2 regions of the Bacillus sp. PK3-037 genome follow, and region 2 is predicted to be linked to the other one. Evidence: riboswitches for the same ligand, from Rfam matches in the RefSeq annotation. Region 2 holds a riboswitch; the other holds the start of a gene.
What was found. Region 2 has a riboswitch for cyclic di-AMP ahead of M1D69_RS18645 (dicarboxylate/amino acid:cation symporter). Riboswitches for the same ligand answer to the same signal wherever they lie in the genome.
Positions count from the first base shown of each region.

Region 1 (12,327 bases), 1.6 Mb from region 2:
AATTTGTCGCATAGCTTGTGACTTTGTTGGCGCCGCTTGAATCACCGTTTCCTCCTGTATCAACGACGGTGATCTTATCAATATTTGAAAGCGGTGCTGATACCTGTTTCGCGTATTCCGGAAGCATTTTGACAATCATATCGAAAATCGCAGCCTGACCGTACTGCTCAAAGGCAGCGGCAATTTTTTCTTTCGCTTCCGCTTCAGCAAGACCTTTTAAGCGAATAACCTCGGCCTCTGTCTCACCTTTTGCTTTTTCAGCTTCTGCTTTTGCAAGGCCGTCAATTCTGACCCTTTCAGCTTCAGCCTTCGCCATCGCTTCTATGCTGTATTTCTTGGCATCGGCTTGGGCTAGCTGTTTGGCTTTTTCAGCAGCGGCAGATTGCTCAACTGAATAGCGGTCTGCATCGGCTTTTTTCTTCACTTCAGAATCATACTGGCGTTCACGGCGGAGAATTTCTTTTTCTTCTAATTCAATTTGTTTTTGGCGTTCTATAATCTTGACCTGCATTTCCTGCTCAGTCACCTGCTGGCGTGCTTTGGCTGTTTCCAAATCGTATGCCTGGTCAGCGTTGGCTTTTGCTGTATCTTGATCTCGCCGGTATTCAGCCATTTTAAGCTGATTGATTTTTTCAGCTTCGGCAATTTCCGTCGCTCGTTCAAGCTCTGATTTTTTCGCTTCTTTATCGGCTTCCGCCCTCTTAATTCTTGTTTCTTTGTCGGCCTCTGCGGTTGCAATGTCAGCATCACGTTTTACCTGCGCAATTCTCGGTTTACCTAGTGATTCAAGATAGCCGTTTTTATCACGGACATCTTTAATGGTAAAGGAGACAATCACAAGACCCATCTTCGCAAGATCCTGTGAAGCGACACGCTGCACTTCTTGAGAGAATTTTTCGCGGTTTTTATAAATTTCTTCTACTGTCATAGACCCGAGAATGGAACGGAGGTGGCCTTCCAGTACCTCACGCGCCTCCTGCTCACGGTCTTCTTTTGACTTTCCTAAAAATTGTTCGGCTGCTGTGGCGATTTCTCCAATAGAGCCGCCGATTTTAATAATTGCAGTTCCGTCTGCCATTACAGGCACACCTTGCTCGGTATACACTTCAGGTGTCGATACATCGAGTTTGCTTGATAACAGACTTAGCGGCTCAGCCTGCTGAAAAACCGGAAGAACAAAGGTTCCTCCTCCGCGAACAATCTTCAGGCGGTTGCCTCCCTCATCAACGTGAACATTTTTATTTCCAAGATAGCTTCCTGTAACAATTAACGCTTCATCAGGCCCTGCCGTACGATATTTTGTAATAAATACCGCTATAAGTGCGATGAGTAAAAAGAATACAACTGCGATGACGATGATAATCGGCATTGTCATATGACATTCCTCCTTGTTTTATAAAGATTCATGCGGAGTGACTGAAAGAACTCCGTTTTTGACATCCACAACTAAGACGACTGTTCCGTAACTGATCTGTTCATTTTCAAAGCTGATCGCTGATTTTGAAATCGTACCGCCTATCCCTTCAATCAGTACTTCTCCAAATCCATCAACCGGAACAGCGGTTATGACTTTTCCGAGTCTTCCTCTAAGATCATCTTCCCGATAAGTCAATGATTCTTCTGCCGAAGATAAAGGGACAAGCACAAATAAATGGAGCAATATCACCAGCAGCACCGAAAGAAGACAGGATGATAGAGCAATAATCAGGCTGGAGAGGGGGAAAACTGTTTCGCCTATATATCCAGATGCGGAGAAAAATGTGAAAAATGAGAGCACCAATGTCGGGTGTAAAAACGGAATAGCTTCGGACAGCCCTTCAAACACATCTCCGAAAAATAAAAATAGCAGCGTGAGGCTTCCGGCTATGATAAGGGTGTAAAGGTAAATCGTTTGGACAGGAATACCGTATAACTCCAATTTTCTCATCCTTTCTAAGCTGCTACTTTAACCGACGGCCGTCGTTACCTTTTATACGAGATACAGAGGAAAAGGTTTCAAAATTTTTCGATAAATGCTTGCTCCCCGCGAAGTACTTTATAAATGATAAATGCTCTTATATATGGTAATGTTTTTTCAGGAGGAGATATGATGAGTATCTTTAATGAAGCCAGATTAGAAACATGGAATGAAGTAAAAGGACTTTCCGATGAAAAGCTGAATCAGAAGCCTTCTTCTGATGAATGGAGTATACGGGAAGTTCTTGATCATTTGAAGAAAATTGATATGACCGCCCAAAACATGCTGAAAGAACGAGTAAAGGAAGCGCCTGTTAAGGAGATTGAGGAAAAACCGCTTACGGCCGCACAGGATAGAAGCAATAAACGAAAAGCGCCGGCCCATCTTGAACCGGATCATGATTTTATTTCAGGCAGCCAAATGAAACGGGAGCTTGATGTTGTAAGGGAGCAGCTGACAGCTGTTATTGCCTCTCTTAAAGAAGAAGATTTTGAGAGAGTATTGCCGCATCCCGTGTTTCAAGAGCTGACCGTCAGACAATGGATCGATTTTATCGGCCATCATGAAAAACGCCACCTCAGCCAGATTAAAGAAATTAAAGAGAAAATAGAAAGAGTCTGATTTATTCAGACTCTTTCTGCTTTTTGTTTGATGTTTCGCTGGTATGAATGAACGATTATTTCGTCACCCGCATACACGGCACCGGGTCTCTCGACAATACATACAATGCCCCTTATCCCCAACGCATGGCGGACAAAAGCCGGTGCAAGCTTTGGCTTGTCCGGATAATAAGACTGTATGACTTCACCCGGCTGGATACACGGATCATTTTCTCCCTCACACAGTAACGCGGCGCCGCTCGGAAATATAAGCCGGCTTCCTTCTTTTAATGTTGTGAAATCAGGTATACCGCTGATTGCAACATTTGCACCGAGCCATTCGGGAAAAATACTCGGGACTCCCATTTTCAAAGCAATTTCGTCACATTCTTCTGTTGAAACAATTGAAATTTGTCTGCGGTTAAAAACTTCTGTTCCTCTTGAAAACATTGGCTCTCGGGCCCCAGCTTTTTTTGTCAGGCCGAAATGTAAGTCGCCGGGAATGCCGCCATAATCAAAATCGAGCTTGTCCATTTGTTTTGTTACAAAGCTTTCTGTATCTGCAACATATAACCCTTCCGTTTTTGCGGTCATGCGTTTCCACATAAGCTTGCACCGTCCTTCATCTCTAGGATTGTCACTTATGTTCAATTATCCAAAAAAATCCCGCTCTGTAAAGGAGCGGGATCATGCATTATACAGTTTTTGGCGTAAGATTAAAGCAGCGCTTGTAGATCCAGTTATATGCTTTCTCATTTAAATCTCTAGGATTACCGAAGGTTTGCGGATCTTTCATCGCTTCTTTTGACAAGCGCTCGATCATGTCAGGCGATACCCCTTGTTCTTCTAAAGTCGGTACTTCTAACTCTTTCACAAGATCGTACATCCAGTTGACAGATGCTTTTGCAGCTTCTTCTGTTGTCATATTGCTTGTATCAATGCCGAACGCTTTTGCGATACGGGCAAATTTCTCCGGATATCCCTTCCAGTTGTATTCCATAACAGGGCCCATCATTGCCGCCACACATTGGCCGTGAGCGACCGGGATGATACCGCCGAGTGTTTGGCTCATGGCGTGAGCAGCACCCGCTGATTCACTGCCGTAAGAAAGACCGGCAAGCATAGCAGCCTGCGCCATTCCGTATCTGGCTTCGAGATCTTCTCCGTCAGCAAATGCTCTCTTAATGTAGTGAGCGGCATATTCAATCGCCATCAACGCCACTGCGTCTGTAATCGGCTGCGCAAATTTCATTGTGTAGCACTCAATGGCGTGAGCGAGAGCATCAATCCCCGTCATTGCTGTTACGTGCGGCGGCATTGAGACGTGAAGCTCTGGGTCAATCACAGTCAAATGCGCGGCAATCAGCGGACCGCCTGTGTTAAATTTGAATTCTCTTTCTTCATCTGTAATAACCGCCCATTGCGTTACCTCTGAGCCTGTTCCAGCCGTTGTAGGAATTGTCGTAAGCGGAGGAATGCGGTTCTCCAGCGGTTTCTTTCCTTCGGCTGCTTCATAATCAAGTACGCTTCCCTCGTGAGTCGCTTCTACCCCGATGGCCTTCGCTGTATCCATGGAGCTTCCGCCTCCGACTGCCACCAAGCCGTTGCAGTTCTCTTTTTTGTAAAGCTCAGAACCTTCATTTACAAGCCGTACAGGAGGGTTTGGCTCAACTTTATTAAAGAGCACCACTTCAATGCCTGCCCCTTTTAATGACTCGATGACAGGATCTGCGACGCCGGCTTTATAAATTCCAGGGTCTGTAACAAGCAATGCTTTTGAAACACCCAGTCCAGCTACTTCTTTTCCTACATGGTTGATGGCGCCAATTCCGTGCTTAATCACAGTCGGAATTTCAAATGTGTGAAATTTGTGCATGCTTTCTACTTTCATATTTAATGTCATAATCAATCTCCCCCTCTTATGAATTGAACCAATTAACCGCTGCCGGTTTTGTGTTGCGATAGACATGTTTGACTTCTGTATACTCTTCAAGCCCTATTTTTCCAAGTTCCCGTCCGAATCCGGATTGCTTATAGCCGCCCCATGGCGCCTGCGCAAAGTACGGATGGAAATCGTTAATCCAAACTGTTCCCATTCTCAAACGGGCTGCTACACGTTCGCACTTTTCAATATCTTTCGACCATACAGCTCCTGCCAATCCGTAAATCGTATCATTCGCCAGTGAGATTACTTCTTCTTCAGAACTGAATGTTTCGACTGTTAATACTGGCCCAAATACTTCTTCCTGAACAATTCTCATGCCAGATGTACAGTTTGAGAAAATGGTAGGTTCATAGAAAAAACCGTTTTGAAGTGCTGGATCTTCCGGACGTTTGCCGCCAGTCTCCAGTTTTGCACCTTCTTCCAGTCCGATCTCTACATATTTTTCAACCTTTGCTCTATGCTCCGCGGAGATAAGCGGACCGCTTTCTGTCTCTTCGTGAAAACCGTTTCCGAGTTTAATGCGTTTCGCCCGTTTGACAAGCTCTGCTAAAAATCGGTCATGGATATCTTCTTCTACAAGCAATCGGGACCCGGCGGAGCATACTTGGCCGGCGTGGAAAAATACGGCGTTTAGCGCCTGATCAACCGCGACTTCCAGGTCTGCGTCTTTGAATACGATATTTGGATTTTTCCCACCAAGCTCAAGCGCAATTTTTTTAACGTTGCCGCTTGCCGCCCGCATGATTTTTTTGCCTGTTTCAATTCCGCCTGTAAACGAAATTAAGTCAACGTCTTTGTTTACAGCAAGCTCGTCACCCACTGTGGCGCCCGGTCCCAACACAAGGTTTGCGACACCTTTTGGAACCCCGGCTTCCTCCATCAGCTTAAAGACTTTGATTGTCGTCAGCGGTGTGATCTCACTCGGCTTCATGACAATTGTATTGCCTGCCGCTAAAGCCGGGGCGATTTTCCAGCTTGCTTGCAGAAGCGGATAATTCCACGGCGTGATTTGTCCGCATACGCCAATTGGCTCCCTGATGATTTTGCTTTCCGAATCAGGGATTGGAGATGAGATGATCTCTCCTCCATCTTTATCTGCCAGACCAGCATAATACTGAAAAACATTGGCGATATCGTCCATATCGGCTTTGCTTTCCTCAAGCGTTTTACCTGTATCAAGGGATTCGAGCTCAGCCAGCTCGTCTAGATCGCGTCTGATTAATTCCGCAATTTTCAGAACTATCTTTCCGCGTTCAAGCCCTGAACGAGAAGGCCACTCTCCTGCGTCAAAAGCTCTTCGTGCAGCGGCGATTGCTTTAACGGCATCCTCACGCCCGCCCTCGCTAACTGTTGCAATTTCTTCTTGATTAAATGGATTAATAATACTGCGGACCTGCCCTTTTTCGGCACTGATCCATTCACCGTCAATGTATAGTGTTTGACTCATCTAAGTCCTCCTTGACGAAAATAAAGTTTGTTAAATAAAAATTTAATGTTTTTAACAACCTTAATCTAACATATGGTTTTTAAACTGTCAAAGCCCTAATTGTGATTTTTCGTTTTGACTTTTCTCTAGGTTTCGTTAAGATAAAGAACATAAAGAAATGACTTAACAAATTTAATTTTCTAAAGGAAAAGAGGGTCAGTATGGATGAAAATCCAGAATTTGCAGCTATAGAACAGGCACGGGATCTTGTTATTGACTCCATTGCTGAAACAATGGATCTTTACGGAATTACCCGAAGTGTCGGGATATTATATGGAACGATGTACATGCGGGACGAGATGACGCTTGACGAAATGCGGGAGGAGCTGCAAATGAGCAAGCCCAGCATGAGCACAGGTGTCAAAAAGCTTCAGGATTTAAATGTCGTGAAGAAGACATTTCACCGAGGCATCCGCAAGCACACATTTGTAGCCGAAAAAGATTTCTTTAAATTTTTCACAAATTTCTTTCCGCCAAAATGGGAACGGGAAGTTCAGGTGAATGTATCAGCAATTGAGGAGGCTCAGGCTGATTTACAAGAGGTCTTGCATAAGGAAGAACTCAATGAGGAAATGAAGAATGAAGCGCAGCGTTTATACGAACAGCTGGAAAGTTCTAAAGCCTACTACGATTGGCTGAAACGTCTCGCTGAATCGGTGCAGAGCGGAGAGATCTTTAAATTTATACCAATTGAAACCAAATAATCGAAAAACGTCTGGAAAACCGGACGTTTTTTTGTTTTTCCGCTAAATTTACTGCAAATTTGAAAAATACGGGAAAAACACCCCATTTACTTCCATTTTATTTGATGATAATTTTATGTAGGTAAAATTTGTATTTGGCCTTTAAGAGGAGGTGGAAAGCAGAGGCAGGCCTTTAATCTTTATCACTTATTAGGGGGAATTTTTATTATGAAACGCAAATTATTATCTTCTTTGGCAATTAGTGCATTAAGTCTCGGGTTACTCATTTCTGCACCAACAGCTTCTTTCGCGGCTGAATCTACATCAACTAAAGCTCATACTGAATCTACTATGAGAACACAGTCTACAGCGTCATTGTTCGCAACAATCACTGGCGCCAGCAAAACGGAATGGTCTTTCTCAGATATCGAATTGACTTACCGTCCAAATACGCTTCTCAGCCTTGGCGTTATGGAGTTTACATTGCCAAGCGGATTTACTGCAAACACGAAAGACACATTGAACGGAAATGCCTTGCGTACAACACAGATCCTCAATAACGGGAAAACAGTAAGAGTTCCTTTGGCACTTGATTTATTAGGCGCTGGTGAATTCAAGTTAAAACTGAATAACAAAACGCTTCCTGCCGCTGGTACATATACTTTCCGTGCAGAGAACAAATCACTGAGCATCGGAAATAAATTTTACGCGGAAGCCAGCATCGAAGTGGCTAAGCGCAGCACACCTCCGACTCAGCCATGCGACTGTAAATAATCACAGAGGGCCGGCTTAACGCCGGTCTTTTTTACGTATTTTGACTCCTTTTCCTCTCCCTTTTCCCTCTATTTCCAGTTACCTTTTCACTTGTATTAAATTTAAATTGACAAACACTAGAAACAGGAGTAAATTCTTGAGTGTTCAATTTCATATTGTCTCTTTTACCGCTTAATCAAACACGAACGGGGAAACCAATGATTGGCTGTTTCACAAAACGGTCTTGGGGTGAATCTTACTTAGTAAGAAGGGGTACTCTGAATCCCTAATCCGACAGCTAACCTCGTAGGCGTATACAGAGAGGAGGTCTATTTTGACCATTCTTTGTAATGGTCTTTTTTACTTCAAAACGCTAATTTTATTAAGGGAGTCTTGAACATTGGGAAGAATAAAAAACAAACAATTTGCAGTAATCGGGCTTGGACGATTCGGCGGAAGCATTTGCAAAGAGCTGCACAGAATGGGCCATGAGGTTCTTGCTATTGATATTAACGAAGAAAAGGTCAATGCCTCCGCTTCCTACGCAACCCATGCGGTCATTGCCAATGCCACTGAAGAAAACGAATTGCTTTCACTGGGAATTCGTAATTTTGAATATGTCGTCGTGGCTATAGGTGCGAATATTCAAGCGAGCACACTGACCACTTTGCTATTAAAAGAGCTTCACATTCCAAATATTTGGGTGAAAGCCCAAAATTATTATCACCATAAGGTGCTGGAAAAAATCGGCGCCGACCGCATTATTCATCCGGAAAAGGATATGGGCGTCAAAATCGCACAAAGTCTTTCTGATGAAAATGTCTTGAATTATATCGACTTATCTGATGATTACAGTATTGTTGAGCTGCTGGCAACTCGAAAACTGAATTCCAAATCCATTCATGATCTGAATGTTAGAGCGAAGTACGGATGTACCATCCTGGCAATTAAACATAATGGAGATGTTCGCCTTTCTCCTGCACCGGAAGAGGTGATTTACGAACAAGACTGCCTGGTGATGATGGGTCACAAAAAGGATATTAAACGCTTTGAAAACGAAGGGATGTAGACAAAGGTGAGACTTCATAAGGAAACTGTAATCAAGTGGGTTCGTTTTTCTCCCCCGCAAGTGCTTGCGATTGGTTTTTTTCTTACTATTATTATTGGCTCTCTTTTGTTAAAGCTCCCGATTTCTGCTACGAAGCCGTTGTCATGGATAGATGCCCTTTTTACAGCGGCTTCTGCCACAACTGTTACCGGGCTTGCAGTTGTTGACACTGGGACAGAATTTACGGTGTTCGGGCAAACTGTCATCATGGGTCTGATTCAAGTCGGCGGGCTTGGCTTTATGACATTTGCTGTTCTGATCGTCATGATTTTAGGAAAAAAAATCGGATTGAAAGAACGAATGCTGGTCCGGGAAGCCTTAAACCAGCCGACAATTGGCGGCGTGATAGGTCTTGTCAAAGTCCTGTTTCTATTTTCAATCAGTATCGAATTGATCGCCGCCCTGATCTTATCCATCCGGCTTGTGCCACAGTATGGCTGGGCATCCGGATTGTTTGCCAGTGTGTTTCATGCAATATCGGCTTTTAACAATGCCGGTTTTTCTTTATGGCCGGATAATATAATGAGCTACGTTGGTGATCCTGCAGTCAACCTTGTCATTACTTTCTTATTTATCACAGGGGGCATCGGGTTTACGGTGCTTTTTGACATCCTGAAAAATCGGCGTTTCAAAGCCTTTTCATTACATACGAAACTGATGCTTGCGGGAACGTTCTTTTTGAATATTGCTGCCACGCTGATTATCTTTATTTTAGAGTACAGCAACCCCGGCACGCTTGGTTCCTTGCATTTGCCAGACAAACTGTGGGCTTCGTATTTTCAGGCAGTGACGCCGAGAACCGCGGGCTTCAACTCTGTGGATTTTGGCAGCATGAGAGAAGGCACCATTGTATTTGTCCTGCTGCTGATGTTTATCGGAGCGGGCAGCGCTTCAACGGCGAGCGGTATTAAGCTGACTACTTTTCTTGTGATTTTGATGTCTGTCATCGCTTATTTAAGAGGGCATAAAGAAACTGTTATTTTCCGCCGGACCATAAAATATCCGATCATTATTAAGGCCTTAGCAGTCAGTGTTATCAGTTTGTTCATCGTCTTTATAGGGATTTTCGCCTTGACCATTACAGAACAAGCGCCGTTTATACAGGTTGTTTTTGAAACTTTTTCCGCTTTTGGAACGGTCGGACTGACAATGGGGCTGACTCCCGAGCTGACAACAGCGGGGAAATGTATCATTATCGCGATTATGTTCATCGGAAGAATCGGTCCGTTAACGTTTGTTTTTTCATTTGCAAAAACAGAAAAATCAAATATTCGTTACCCTGACGGCGAGGTGTTTACTGGGTGATGTAAAAAAATCCGGCATATTACATGCCGGATTTTTTATGATTCAATATGAGATTGACTTTGTCTTTTTTCCTGCTCCGCGATGATATCATTATCTTCTGCGTTATCACGCGTCACTTTTTGTGTAAGGATCGCGCCGACCGCTACAAGGATCATCACTGCAATGTAGTAGCCTTTTTCATTGAGTTCGAGATTATCAGCGTTATAGAGTCCGATACAAAACAAAAATACTCCCGCAAAAAAAGTGAAATAAGCTAATACAGTAAAAGCAACCGTGTTTCTCCGTCTATATTTCTGCACCTTTGTTCCCTCCTGAAGCATAGTTATTAAGTGATAACTCACGTGGAATATTATACCTCAAATTCCCCGGAATGGAACAAAAAATAAAAATACCAGGAAAAACGGCTCAGGTTGCTTCCTTTATTTCAACAGCTGAGTCATCAATCCAGCCGACGAGTTTATTATTGACTTGGAATTGGTACCATACGGACTGGCCTTTCTGTTTTTTAGATACAACCTTTATATCCTTGCCAACATAAGATTGCGCAGAGGTCAGCTTAATGGATTGATCATCAGTAGAAGGCTTAGACCATACATCTTGAACGGCGCTGTCTTTGATGGAGCCTTTTAAATCCACAGATTTCAGCGATGGATTCACCTCATCGTATTCATCTAGATCGTACTTTTCCACAATGGCGCTGATTTTGTCAGCATAGTCCGGGTCTGTGGCATAGCCTGATGTTTGAAGAGCGCCTGCTGCTTCTTTATAATCCTCAGCTTCAAGCACCGGCTTATACTTCTTTTTATTCCACGATGTGCCTTGGACAAATAATTTGGCGTGATCATCCATTGATTCAAAAAACGTGCTGTATTTGCGGAATTTCGCGCGAATCGTTTTTCTTTCCCCTTTTTCAACTTCATCTGTATCCATGGTGACGTGATGTCCTTTATAATTTCCTTTTACGCCAAACAGGTTGTTGGCTTTAGAGGCAAGCTCGCTGTTTCCCCAGTCGGATTCGAGTATGGCCTGAGCTATCGTTATGCTGGGGAGGACATGATATTTTTCATATAAAATTTGAGCATGTCCGGAAAGGCTGTCAATAAATACTTGCTGTTCATCAATTTCTTCAGGTTCTTTGGATGTTTCAATTGGCTTTGAAAGAGTTGTCGCTAAAACAAACAAGGCTAGCGGAATCGATACAACGAAAAATAGAGAGATGAAGAGTCTACGTTTTTTCAGTTTTTTACGGGCCATGAAAACCTTCCTTCGATTTAAAAGATTACGAGTGTAAAAGAATCTACCTTTAAGAATTTTACTTGTACTTCTAATATTTTTCAATTCTTTAGGGATAAAGTTTGAGAGAGAACAAACAAAAAACCTCTCCCATCAAGGGAAAGGCAGTGATCATGTATCTATTTTTGTAAAACTGTGCTGTTTAAAATGCCTGAGCGCATCACGATATTCTTGATCATGTATGACTTTATGAGATTTTACGGCAGCCTTTGTCAGTCCATGTGCGGTAACAGCCGGTTTTTCCGGAGCGGGTTTTCCTTTCTCATGAGGCTTATGAGCCAGCTTGTGCCCCATTCCGGTGGCGTTCATACAAAACGATAAACAAACGAGCAGCACGCTCAGGATAAAAGAAATCAAAAACAGATCATGATAGGCAGTCATCATAGAATCCTGCATCGATCCGTTTTGTCTGGCAGCATCCTTTTTCGTGAAATAGCCGATCAGGATAGGCACACCCATATAGACAAACAATCTTAAAAACTGAACAGCTGTCATTCTTTTGACCAGATCAGGAAGCGGGCCGCCCATAGCGGCTCCCATTAGTCCTGCTGCGACCGTCAGGCCGGTTCCTGCTGCCAGCATGATGAACAGCGCCGCAAACACATAGAGAGACGATTGATACTGCATATGAAGCCATTGACAATTCACAAAAACGAGAATGAGAGAACCTATAATCCCCAGCACCCCTGGTCCGACTTTATCATATAACAGGGCACTCGCAATAGCTGCGATGGCCACTCCGATCAATAGAGTCATGTTTAAAAGAATGAGATGATCTCGGGATATATCATACATTTGACGAAGCAAGCCTTGAAAAGCTGCCAGACTGACAGCTACCGTAATCGTTCCTGCCGCTATGATAAATAAACCGAGCACAGGTTTAGGCAGCAGCATCTGTTTAATAGAGATGAAAGGGTTTTTCACCTTATATTCTACAAATAACAGAATGAGGAGCAAACATAAAGCAACCCCAAAACCAACCCGTACATAACCTGATGAAAAGCCCCATTTTTGCAGAAAAATGAATGTAAACGCTGAGGCTGCGGCCACGCATACAGATAAAATGATCCCTGCTCTGTCGAGTGATGACTGTTCCTTTTCTGATCCCCCATGATGCTCATCATAGAGAAAGAAATAACTCAACGCGACGCCGATCAAAGACAGTGTGCCAAAAGTAAAAAACAGCCATCTCCAGTGG
Region 1 is NZ_CP096408.1:1,096,567-1,108,893, reverse strand. Features, by position in the region: gene floT (flotillin lipid rafts scaffold protein FloT) at 1-1,375, opposite strand, end outside; gene M1D69_RS05655 (hypothetical protein) at 1,394-1,918, opposite strand; gene M1D69_RS05650 (DinB family protein) at 2,090-2,578, shown strand; gene M1D69_RS05645 (MOSC domain-containing protein) at 2,584-3,162, opposite strand; gene gbsB (choline dehydrogenase) at 3,251-4,459, opposite strand; gene betB (betaine-aldehyde dehydrogenase) at 4,476-5,948, opposite strand; gene cudC (choline uptake/conversion transcriptional regulator CudC) at 6,149-6,691, shown strand; gene bslA (biofilm surface layer hydrophobin BslA) at 6,899-7,444, shown strand; cyclic di-AMP (ydaO/yuaA leader) riboswitch at 7,603-7,752, shown strand; gene M1D69_RS05620 (potassium channel family protein) at 7,824-8,492, shown strand; gene M1D69_RS05615 (TrkH family potassium uptake protein) at 8,499-9,836, shown strand; gene M1D69_RS05610 (YiaA/YiaB family inner membrane protein) at 9,872-10,135, opposite strand; gene M1D69_RS05605 (glucosaminidase domain-containing protein) at 10,242-11,090, opposite strand; gene M1D69_RS05600 (MFS transporter) at 11,241-12,327, opposite strand, start outside.
Region 1: linked by a shared signal. The riboswitch ahead of M1D69_RS05620 (potassium channel family protein) and the one ahead of M1D69_RS18645 (dicarboxylate/amino acid:cation symporter) in region 2 are both predicted to bind cyclic di-AMP.

Region 2 (12,327 bases):
ACTGCATCATGATCTTCAAGCAGCTCAGCTGCCGCTGTCATGTAGAAGTTCAAGTTGTTTTCGCTGATTGTCGTACGAAGACGATCAACTGTAACCTGCTGCTGGCCTTCTAACGCTTCATCAAGTGTCGGCTCTTTCATGCGATCCATTTTTCGTTTCGTTGTTTGTTCAATTGCGCGAAGCATGCTTTTCTCACGCGGCGTGATAAACGTCATCGCCATACCTGTTTTACCTGCGCGGCCTGTTCTTCCGATACGGTGAACATAGCTTTCAGGATCTTGAGGCACGTCGAAGTTGTACACGTGTGTAACACCTGAGATATCGAGTCCGCGAGCTGCAACATCAGTTGCAACAAGTACTTCGATTGCACCTTCTTTAAATTTGCGAAGCGCAACCATACGTTTCGCCTGCGTTAAATCACCGTGAATTCCTTCAGCTGCATATCCGCGAAGGTTCAGGGCTTCTGCCAGTTCATCAACACGGCGTTTTGTACGTCCGAATACGATCGCAAGCTCAGGAGACTGGATGTCAAGAAGACGAGTCAGTGTGTCGAACTTTTTACGCTCCTGCACTTCCAAATAGAACTGCTGAATGTTAGAAACAGTCATTTCTTTTGCTTTTACTTTTACGTGTTCAGGCTCAGTCATGAAACGCTCTGCAATGCGTTTGATCGGCGCTGGCATTGTAGCTGAGAACAGAAGCGTCTGATGCTCGCTCGGCACATTTGAAAGAATAGATTCGATGTCGTCGATGAACCCCATATTCAGCATTTCATCCGCTTCATCCATTACAACTGTATTTACATTGTTTAAACGAATCGTGCGGCGGTTAATGTGGTCAAGAAGACGTCCCGGTGTTCCGACAATGATATGCGGATTTTTCTTTAACGCCCGGATTTGTCGTCCAATATCCTGTCCACCGTAAATAGGAAGAACTTTCGCACGTTTATCTTGTCCGATTTTATATAATTCTTCAGATACTTGAATGGCTAATTCACGGGTTGGTGCGATTACGATTGCTTGAATATTAGGAGACTCGGGGTTAATTTTCTCAACAAGGGGTATACCAAACGCAGCTGTTTTACCTGTACCTGTTTGCGCTTGTCCAATGACATCTTTATTTGAAAGTCCGAGCGGAATCGTTTGTGCCTGAATCGGCGTTGCTTCTTCAAATCCCATACGGTTAATTGCCTTCATGAGATCAGAACTTAATTGAAAATCTTGAAACGTTATAGTCAAATTATTCAAACTCCTTCTAATTGCTGTTTCAGTAATGTCGTGATTTACCACTTAAAAACTGCCCTCCATGGAAAAAGGACAGGATCCTTACGTATACAAAGCCCGAATTACTTTAAGTTTTATCTTACCATTACACTATTTGTTTTTCAATAACGCGGTAAGCAGATCAGCATTTTGAATGCGCTCGCTGACCTGCTAACCAAATATGCCGGACGATGCCCAATCCCGTTCCCTTGTGTCCGCGGAAAACCTAAGGTCAGCGGATGGCGGTCCGTACACATATTTTCGTATCGCGAAATAAACCTGTCATTATTGTACCATAGCCTCAGCCGGTCATACATACATTATTTCGGGCCGGCATACATTAGTGTCTGCACATCATTTTTATTTTATGATTGCAATCTGCTTTTCTCCGCAGAATTTTTTAAGAAAACGGGCTCTCCATTAAATCTTTAACGATTTCTTCAAGCTTCATACCTCTTGACGCCTTGAATAAAATCAAATCTCCCTTTGCCGCTTTATTCTTCAGAGCCTGAGTGAGATCTTTTTTGTCGCTGAAGTGGCTGATGCGCTCTTCACCAAAATGTTCCATCGCGCCTTCCGCGATAAATGCCCCCAGTTTTCCATACGTAAAGACGTGGTCAATTTTGTCGGGGCTGATCACAGCGCCGCATTCTTTATGGAACGTTTCTTCAAGATCGCCGAGTTCAAGCATGTCTCCGAGCACGACCATTTTCTTCCCGTATCCTTCAAGGCTTTCTGTCAGTTGGATTGCAGCCTTCATCGACGTCGGGCTCGCGTTATAAGCGTCATTAATAATAGAAATGCCGCTGTCTGTTTTCATCAATTCAAGTCTCATGCCGGTGACCTTCAGGCCGCTTAATCCTTTTGCCGCATCCTCCGGCGTGATGCCGAAATAAGCTCCTGTGGCGATTGCCGCCATGGCGTTCATCACATTATGTTTGCCCAGTATAGGGATAAAAAACGTTTTTTCTATGCCTTTGATCGTAAAATGGGTTCCCGCTTCACTCTGGCTGACATCCTGCAGCTGATAATCGTTTTGCGCCCCAGTACCATACGTTTTTGTTTGGCAGCTGTAGTCTTTTTGCAAGAGCGGTTCGTCTCCGATATAAATCAGCACACCGTCTTCTTTCAGGCCGTTGATAATTTCCAATTTCGCTTCCGCAATGCCTTCTCTTGAACCAAGATCCTGCATGTGGGATTCGCCGATATTCGTTATCACTGCCGCATCTGGATTTGCCAGGCGGCTCAGGAGGTCAATTTCTCCTTTTGCGCTCATTCCCATTTCCAGTACGGCAATTTCTGTATCTTCTGGCATCGCTAACACTGTAAGCGGCAGCCCGATATGGTTGTTGAAGTTTCCTCCTGTTTTATGGACGCGGTACCGCGTTTGCAGGACAGTGTGAATCATGTCTTTGGTCGTCGTTTTGCCGTTGCTTCCAGTTACCCCGATGACACGTGTGCCCAGCTCCTGTAAATAAGATTTTGCCAGCTGCTGGAGCGCAGACAATGTATCTTCCACCAGAATCACAGCTTGATTCTCGGGCGGATTTGGTTCAGAGCGGTTCCACAGAACGGCAGACACACCAGCTTCAAAAGCCTGCGGCACAAAAGTGTGGCCGTTAAAATGTTCCCCTTTCAGCGGGATGAAAAGCTGATTGCTTTCCAGCTTTCTTGTATCTGTAGCAACTCCATGAATGACTGTATTTTCATATTGCGGGTTTGTCAGTGTGCCTTTGACCATCTCGGCAATTTTCTTTACGGTTCGCTTAATCAAGTAAGGTCCCTCTCTTTCTTTTGGTGATATACGGGAAAAGACACTGCCCTTTTACCGGCAGTGTCCGTCTTCATTTAGAATGTATGTTTAATCAATTGTTTTTCAGCGTGGCGTTCTTTAGCCAGCTCTACAAGCTGTTCAATGAGGTCAGCGTATTCAACTCCAGCTTCTTTCCAGAGAAGCGGGAACATGCTGAACGGTGTAAAACCAGGCATCGTGTTTACTTCATTGATCAGCACTTCGCCGTCAGCTGTCAGGAAAAAGTCCGCTCTGACAAGTCCTGAACCGTCAATGGATTTAAACGCTCTGATCGCCATGTCACTGATTTTCGCGTATTCCTCATCTGTTACAGTCGCAGGAATAATCAGGTCAGTGTCTCCATCCTCGTATTTCGCTTTGTAATCGTAGAAATCTGTCTTAGGTGCGATTTCTCCAACTGCAGAGCATTTAGGATCATCATTTCCGAGAACGCCGATTTCAATTTCGCGGCCGTTGATGCCTTCTTCTACTACGACTTTCCGGTCATATTGGAACGCAAGCTCAAACGCTTTTTGCAGTTCTTCACGGTTTCGGCATTTGCTGATTCCGACGCTTGAGCCAAGGTTGGCCGGCTTCACGAAGCAAGGGTAGCCCAATTCTTGTTCTACATGCTCGCAGCTTTCTTCCGGAGACTGAGTCCAGTCTTTTTTAAGGAAGGCTGTGTATTTCGCCTGTGCAAGGCCGGCTTGCGCAAACAAATGCTTCATGACAACTTTATCCATGCCAGCTGAGGAAGCGAGCACCCCGTTGCCGACATAAGGAATATTTAAAAGTTCAAGCATTCCCTGGATCGTTCCGTCCTCCCCGTTCGGGCCGTGCAGGAGCGGGAAGACGACATCAATTTCTTCATTTTGCTGTGACACTTCCTGCGGAAACATTTCCTGATTGAGAGCAGATGGAGAAAAAGCAGTTCCACCCTGCTCAAGCTGAAGCATTTTCACGTTGGAAACAGGCTCTGTTAAACGTGCGCCTCTTATCCATTCGCCTTTTTCAGTTATATAAATTGGATGTATATCAAACTTCTCAGTATTTAGCGCTTTTGTTACAGCCAGAGCTGTCTGAAGCGAAACATTATGTTCGGCTGACTTACCGCCGTACACTAATCCTAGACTTGTTTTCAATGGATACTCCCCCCACTACAATTCATCTTTACTATCTTATCACTTTCACAAGAAAATGATCTAATTATTTTTGGGCATGCTGAAGCTGAGTGCATTTGTATGTAATTCCTTTTTATTTTATATTAAAATGGCATTGAAAAGGAGATGTGACATATGAAAAAAATCACAACAAAAGAACAATTTAATGAATTGATTCAATCTGATAAAGAAATCATTGTAAAGTTTTATGCTGATTGGTGCCCTGACTGCACACGCATGAATATGTTCATCGGCGATATTTTGGAAACGTACAATCAAAACGATTGGTACGAGCTGAATAAGGACGAGCTTCCTGAACTGGCTGAAACATATCAGGTAATGGGTATTCCAAGCCTGCTCATTTTCAAAAATGGAGAAAAAACAGGCCACCTTCACAGCGCCAATGCCAAAACGCCTGAAGAAGTGACTGAATTCTTATCAGAACATATAAGCTAATTCGATAAGCAGCCCTATTTTATGTCGTCGGGCTCTACGTGAACATGAACATGAGTGACATCGTGTTCATGTTTTATTTTGTTTTCTACCTCATCTGCGACCCCATGGCCTTCCTCTACTGTCAGCTTCGGATCCACTGTAATGACCATCTCTATATGTACTGTGCTGCCCAAGTATCGCGCTTTCACGTCTTTAAGACGATGCACATTTTCTATCCGGCCGACAGTCTGTTTATAAGGCTCAAGATCTTTCAAGTGAAACCCGTCCGTTAATGAATGCGAAGCGTCTTTGAAGATATCCCAGGCTGTCTTGCAAATGATGATTCCGATAATAAAAGCCGTAACCGGATCTATCCAGGCCAGCTGCAGCTGGGACGAAAAAACACCGATAAACGCTCCGGCACTGACAAATGCGTCTGACCTGCTGTCCTTCGCCGCCGCCATAAGTGCAGAGCTTTTAATGGATGCTGCGAGCCTTTTGTTATATAAATAGATGCCGTACATAAACACTGCGCTGCCTAAAGCCGTCCACGCCGCGATAAGGCTTGGCGTTTCTGATGTGCCGCCCGCAATCGCTTTTCCTCCGCCGATTAACACTTCAATTCCAACAGCCATCATAATAAAAGACGCAATAAGGGACGAAATTGTTTCAGCCCGATAATGGCCATATGGGTGGTCACTGTCAGCCGGCCTTTGGGAAATACGCAGTCCGATCAGCACCGCTATTGACGCCACAATATCTGTCCCATTGTTTAACCCGTCTGCTCTCAGCGCTTCAGAATGATACAGTATTCCGATTGTCAGCTTTACAGCAGCAAGAATGATATATGCCAAAATATTGAGGAGTGCTCCTTTTTCTCCCTTTTTAAGATTATCTGTCCTCCCCATTGAATACCATCCTCCATTCTATTACATAGTATGGTTAAAAACATGAAAAATAGCAGCAGCGATTCTCAACGGGGAGGGAAATTTCGACAGCAAATTATTGCCCGGGAAACTTTTTGTCGATATGTTGAAGGTTTGCTTACTTACGAAAGAATAGGACTGTTTTCACCTTTACAGGCTGTGGCGGACATTGTATACTGAGATTAATTGATAATGATTATCAATATCGTTTGATTGGAGGTTGGTGACACAATGACACCTCAGTCTGCAGAAATCAGAAAAAAGCATCTCATTCATCTGTTAATACAGAATGGTATATACAAAAAGTCAAAGCGTCATTTGTATGAATTGTCGCTGATGGAGCTGGAAAGTGAATACAAAACATTGTCAGGAGGCGCCAGGGCATGCCAAAGCGTAAAATAAAAACCTACCAACAGCTGATCCAGGAAAACAAAGAGGCGATCATGGGCAATCCAAAGCTGATGAACGTCATTTACGACAGAATTGACCGCAAGCATCAGAAGAATCTTCAGGAACAAAACAATACATAAAAAAGAGCCGGCAAAGGCTCTTTTTTATTTAATGAAAGGCTTCTGCGGCCAGCTTTTGAATGACCGCGTCGTCCATCGGCGGGTTATGGAGACCGGCGCGCACATCCCGGTAATAGCGCTGAAGCGGATTGGTGCGTTCGAGGCTTTTGGCCCCTGCAATTCTCATCGCTTTGTCTACAACAGAAAGCGCGGCGTTTGTGACGATATGTTTTGCCGCACCGAGCTCACTCTTCAAGTAAGGGCGGCGCTCCGGATCGTCATACAATTCAGCCGCATGAAAAAGAAAGTGTCTGGCATTCAGCAGTTCAAGCTCCATTTCGCCTGTTCTTTGCTGAACGGCCGGGACATCCTTGATCGGCCCCTTCAAACTATTTGGAGAATACTCGGAGGCAAAGCGCACCGCATAGTCTCTAGCAGCTTGAGCCACGCCGAGATAAACCGCCGGAATATGGAGCAGCCAGCCATTTGGCTTTGCTCCCCGCGGCCCTTGAAGCAGCTCCACCAGTTTATTGTCCTCGAGCGTTACCTCGTTTAATGCAAGATCATGGCTGCCGGTAGCCCGCATCGCCATCATATCCCATGTTTCTTCAATTGATACACCAGGATCATTTTTATGAACCAACACGACACCAGTAGTTTGTTTTTCTTCAATCCATGCCGTCACTAAAAAATAATCAAGCGCTTGCGACATTGTCGTAAACGTTTTTCTTCCATTCACCACCCATTTGCCGTCCTTTTTGACAGCGGCAGTCCCGGGGCGTCCTCCCCTGGTCGGGCTTCCGGTTTGCGCTTCTGTCGCCGCCCTGTTGATGACGGCTCCGTTTTGGACTTCCTTGGCAATAAACGCAAACACATCTTTATCCCAGCTGTTTCCTTCTCCGAGCTCTCCCATCACGCTTAAATGCCAGCCGATGCTCAGAGCTGCAGGAGCATCTCCCCGTGCCAGCCGCTCTTGAAAAAGCAGCATGTCGTAAACAGACATTCCTGCTCCTCCATGGGATTTTGGCACGGTTATCGCCGTATATCCCGAATCACGCAGTTTTTGTATTTTTTCGGCAGGAAATCGTCCCTGTTCATCATCCTCAGCGGCTGTTTGCTGAAATTCATTCGCTAGCTGTCCTATTTTCTCTATCCATTGCCGCTGTTTTTCGTTCCGTACAAATAATGACATCCGGCAGCCCCCCATTTTTTCAATTCCGATAAATTTAATATGTATTATAGATTTCCAGCCATGATTCCGCAACTGTTAATAATTTGTCCACGATAGAAAAACACGCCATTCCCGAGGGAACAGCGTGTTTAAACCGGATTTGCATCCCGGTCTTGTTTCATACCGAGATAAATGAGCATATAAGTCAGGTAACCCATTGTCATGACCAATCCGCCGAAGAAAAAGCTTGAGAAAATCGGCTCTTCAAAGGCAGTAACTGCCGCAAGCACAATCCAGCTTGCATACAGGTAAATGATAAAATAACGGATACCCGTCTTCATTTTATATATCATGTACAGCCCCACGAGAGAAAACAATCCCAGCGCGAGCCTGAAATATACAAGATGTTCAAACTGAAACATGAATGACACAAATGAGAATCCAAGCAGCAATACAATCGGTAAAGCGGTAATAAAGTTCCTCAATTCGAGACACCTCCGTCAGTACCTTTAGTATAAACCAAAACATCGAATGATATTGATTTACGTGAGCTTTTTCACAAAAATGTCATTCCTTTCCTTTAGATTCGAACATCCCGTTTGCAGAAACTCCACCAGGCAACGGCAATGAAGAAAACAGCATGAATCACAATAATCCCTACAGAGAACAATGGCGTCATGCCTGAAAACAGAGCTGTTTGTCCGCTTTTGTACTGAGTGAAGTCCGTGTTTGCAAAAAGCAAAAAGCTTCCCCATTTGTTTTCAAACAGCTTCATGATTTGCACAAGTGAACTTGCTCCATATAAAACGACAAAAGAAACAACAACTGAAATGGCACTGTTGCGGAACAGTGATGAACAAAGCAAACCGAATAATCCCATCAGCACCGCTTCAAGCCAGTTTGTGCCGATTAGCTCCAATGTGTTGATGAACAATGTTTTTGATTCAGATGTCACGGACGTGCCAAAAAAGACAAGACCGAATAATAAAGCCAGAATGTAGTATGCCAGATAAAGATAGAAGCTGACCATTACAACTGTCATTAGTTTCGACCAAAAGACTTTTTGCCGCTTGACCGGGCGAATGAGCAAAAATTTGATTGTTTTTTTATCAAATTCATTAGAAATAATCGTCGCTGCAATGACAATGGTTAACGCCTGCAGCAAGATATTCAGGCTCGGTGTATAGGAAAAGTAGCCGATGAAATTTTCGTCAGTTCCGGCACTGATGACGATCCGTTTAATGATCAGCGCCATGAAAAATTGAAAAACGGCCATCAATATAAGGGAAACAAATGTGACTTTCCGATTAAAGAGTTTCATATGTTCATTCCATATTAATTTAGACAAGCTCTTCTCCCTCCTCTTGATGAGCGGTTGTCGCTTTTATAAATTCGTCTTCCAGTGACTGCGTATAAGGCATAATTGAAAATACGTTCAGTCCTTGTCCGACTAGTGAGCGGTTCAGCTCTGGTATATTTTCTTTCGCTATATCCACCACGATGGAGCCGTCTTTACGTTCAGCTGTGTATCCATTGCCCGTCAGCCAATCGAGCGCTTTTTGCGCCGGCTGCACTTCAATAACGGCTTTTTCCGTTTTCTGACCGGCTCCATTCAGGTTCACTTCTGCTTTGATCTCGCCTTTTTGTATGATGATCACACGGTCACACAGGTCTTCAACTTCACGCAATAAATGAGTGGCGAATAAAACCGCTGTTCCTTCCTCTTCGGCGAGCTCCTTAATATGGTCGCGAAAATCCTTCATACCGGCAGGATCAAGACCGTTTGTCGGCTCATCTAAAATGAGAAGCTTCGGCCGGTGAAGAATCGCCTGAGCAATGCCGAGACGCTGGCGCATGCCGAGTGAGTAGGTTTTCACCTTATCATCAATCGCTGACGTCAGCCCGACTCGTTCCACCACTTCGTCCAGTCTTTCATCATCTATTTTTTTGTGCATATTTGCAAAGTGTTTGAGGTTCTCCCAGCCTGACAGGTACGGGTAAAACTCAGGGTTTTCCACGATCGCGCCGACAGCTTCCATCGCTTGTTCGAACTCAGAGTCATGCTTGAATCCGTTGATGGCCACGCTTCCGCTGTTTTGTTTTAACAGTCCGACGATGATGCGGATGAGTGTCGTTTTTCCGGAACCGTTCGGACCGAGAAGACCGATAATCTCTCCCTGCCTGACGTCCATGCTGATCTGTTTTAAAATCTGTTTAGACCCTATTTTTTTATCAAGGCCTTCAATATGTAAAATCGGCTCAGCCATAAAGCCTTCCTCCTTTTTTCGACAAAAATAAACAGTGCCTAAAAATAGGCACTGTTTGTATTATAGCATTTGTTGCTTCCAAATGTTTGGTTAAACCGATAGAGTCGGTGCTTGCTCCGGCTGTTTGTTCTTTTCTGTTTCTGTAATGATGACGGCACAGGCCGCGTCTCCTGTTGTGTTGACCACTGTGCGAAGCATATCAAGCAAGCGGTCTATTCCGAGGATCAATCCGATCCCCTCAACAGGCAGGCCGACTGATTGAAGCACCATGGCGAGCATAATCAAACCGACTCCCGGAACACCCGCAGTTCCCACACTTGCTAATACAGCCGTCAATATCACCATCAGCAATTGCGTAAATGTAAGATCATGTCCGAATACCTGTGCAATGAAGATGGTGGCCACCCCTTGCATAATGGCTGTCCCGTCCATGTTAATCGTCGCCCCGAGCGGCTGAACAAAGCTGCTGATCGGCTCAGGCACTTTTAGTTTTTTCTGGGCTACATCCATTGATACCGGAAGCGTTGCATTGCTGCTTGAGGTACTGAACGCAACGACCATAACTTCTGAGAAATCTTTAAAGAACGTAATCGGATTTCTTTTTGCTAAAAGAGCCACTGTTGAACCGTATGTGACGATTGCATGTATGACAAGAGACAGCGTAACAACAATCATGTACAGCCCCATCGCTTTTATTGCACTGAATCCCTGGCTGCCGATAGCTGTCGCAATGAGACCAAACGTGCCGTATGGCGCAAACTTCATGACTAGGTTGACCAGATACATCATCAGTTCATTGCCCTGCTCCACGACTTTCAAAAGCATATCCGCTTTTTTGCCTAGCATCGTAATCCCGAGTCCGACAAAAATGGAAAACACGATAATCTGGAGCATATTTCCTTCGGTCATCGCTTGAACGGGATTGGCCGGAATCATGTTCAGAAGTGTGTCAGCAATACTCGGCGCTTCTTCTGCCTCGAATTTAGCGGATGAGACATCATAAGTGCCAAACTCACCCGGCTTAATGACAAGCGCCAATATAAGCCCGATCGTAATCGCCACCGCTGTCGTGATGAGAAAATAAGAAATGGCCTTCACACCGATTCTGCCAAGCTTTTTAGGATCTCCAAGCCCGGCAACTCCTAATGTAAGAGAGAAAAAAACAATCGGCACGACAAGCATTTTAATGAGGTTTAAAAAAATGGTGCCAAGAGGCCCGAATACAAACTTATTCAAATTTTCAAATAATTCAGGCGATGTTACGTTAAGAATAATCCCTGTGACGGCACCCAGAACCAATGCAATGATGATCTTTGTTGCCAGTTTCATCCGCATTCCTCCTTTTTTGAAAAAAAGCCCGCGAGAGACTCCCGCGGGCTTTGGCTGTATCATAAAACCACAGGATTCTCTCTTCACGCTGATGAGGTTAGCTGCCGGGTTCGGACGAAGAGATGTCCGTTTTTCAGATGAAAAATGAACCCCAAAAGATCGGGTCCCCCACTCCTTTTAAAAAGGATTAAGCGTGTGGCTTACTATTGTATGTTGTAGTTTTATTTATACAGAAAATATCCAATTTTGTAAACTATTTTTTGTTACTTTTTTCTCGGGGTCTTTTAGGCCCTTTCTCCTTGTTGGTCACATCAAGAATATCAAGGAGAAATACAAAGATCGGAATCCCGATAATTAAGCCCCAAATGCCGAGAAAGTGCTCAGAAAAAATCAGGACTGTAAATGTGAAAAAGATCGGCAGCTCTGTTTTCGCTGACATCAGCTTCGGATTGAGGAAATATGTCTCAATCGCATGGATGGCGAAAATGACAAGCACAATGTAGAGCACATACATTCCGCCGCCTGTGCTGTATGCAATAATGCTAAGCGGGATCAGGGAGATGACAACGCCAGCTACCGGGATCAATCCGAGAAAGAAAACCATGATGGACAGCCCCAACAGCTGAGGGAAGTGCATAATCCAGAGTGCAATAAAAGTCAGTATGCAGTTCACGAGCGCGATGATAAATTGTGCCTCAAGCACCTTGCCGAACGTTCTCGCGAATTTACCTCCGAAAAAAGCAATCTCATTATAAAAAACAGCAAGCTTGCTCGTTTTAAACTGCTCCATAAATTCAGACAGCCGTTTTTTCTCGAATAAGAAGAACATGCTGAGAATGAGCGCCATCACGATCTGCAAGCCAAATGTGCTGATATCGGCCAGATACGTATAAAGTACATTGAAACCCTCTTTGACATACGAACTGATATTAATATCTCCGAAAACACTTGTGATCTCATCAAAGAAAGGAATGCTGCTTGGATGATACGCAATATGTTTAATCTGCTTGATCAGCTGCTGAATCTGTGCGGCAACGACCGGATAAAACACAAACCCTCCGACTGTAAGCAGCACGGCCAGCAAAATGTAGAGAAACGTAATGACAACCCGCTGGCTCACGCGGAAGAACCGGCTTAAAAACTGCCGGACGACAAGCTCCAAACGATCCATAAGAAATGTGAAAATGAAGGTCAGCAATATTAAGTTGATCATGCTCTTAAATAGATATAACACACCAGTTAACACGACAAAGATGGAAAAACGCCTTACTCCCGGGTGCTGAAAAAATTTTACTAAAGCGGCCATTTATACACTCCTGTTAGGACAAACGTCCTTCATTCAATATAGTATCCATTTGTAAATTATATAACAAAAAAATGCTGAGGTCTCTGTCCTCACCTTAATTATTCTTAAACAATTAAAAAAACGGCCTCATGAATGGGCCGTTCCTTTTTTCAGACTGCTGTTTTCATTTT
Region 2 is NZ_CP096408.1:3,596,567-3,608,893, forward strand. Features, by position in the region: gene cshA (degradosome RNA helicase CshA) at 1-1,238, opposite strand, end outside; gene M1D69_RS18595 (UDP-N-acetylmuramoyl-tripeptide--D-alanyl-D-alanine ligase) at 1,663-3,036, opposite strand; gene M1D69_RS18600 (D-alanine--D-alanine ligase) at 3,111-4,196, opposite strand; gene M1D69_RS18605 (thioredoxin family protein) at 4,350-4,670, shown strand; gene M1D69_RS18610 (cation diffusion facilitator family transporter) at 4,685-5,557, opposite strand; partial or broken gene M1D69_RS18615 (Fur-regulated basic protein FbpA) at 5,807-5,972, shown strand; gene fbpB (Fur-regulated basic protein FbpB) at 5,959-6,105, shown strand; gene M1D69_RS18625 (acyl-CoA dehydrogenase family protein) at 6,134-7,276, opposite strand; gene M1D69_RS18630 (hypothetical protein) at 7,405-7,740, opposite strand; gene M1D69_RS18635 (ABC transporter permease) at 7,836-8,576, opposite strand; gene M1D69_RS18640 (ABC transporter ATP-binding protein) at 8,596-9,522, opposite strand; gene M1D69_RS18645 (dicarboxylate/amino acid:cation symporter) at 9,613-10,851, opposite strand; cyclic di-AMP (ydaO/yuaA leader) riboswitch at 10,924-11,055, opposite strand; gene M1D69_RS18650 (AI-2E family transporter) at 11,105-12,157, opposite strand; gene dctP (C4-dicarboxylate transporter DctP) at 12,307-12,327, opposite strand, start outside.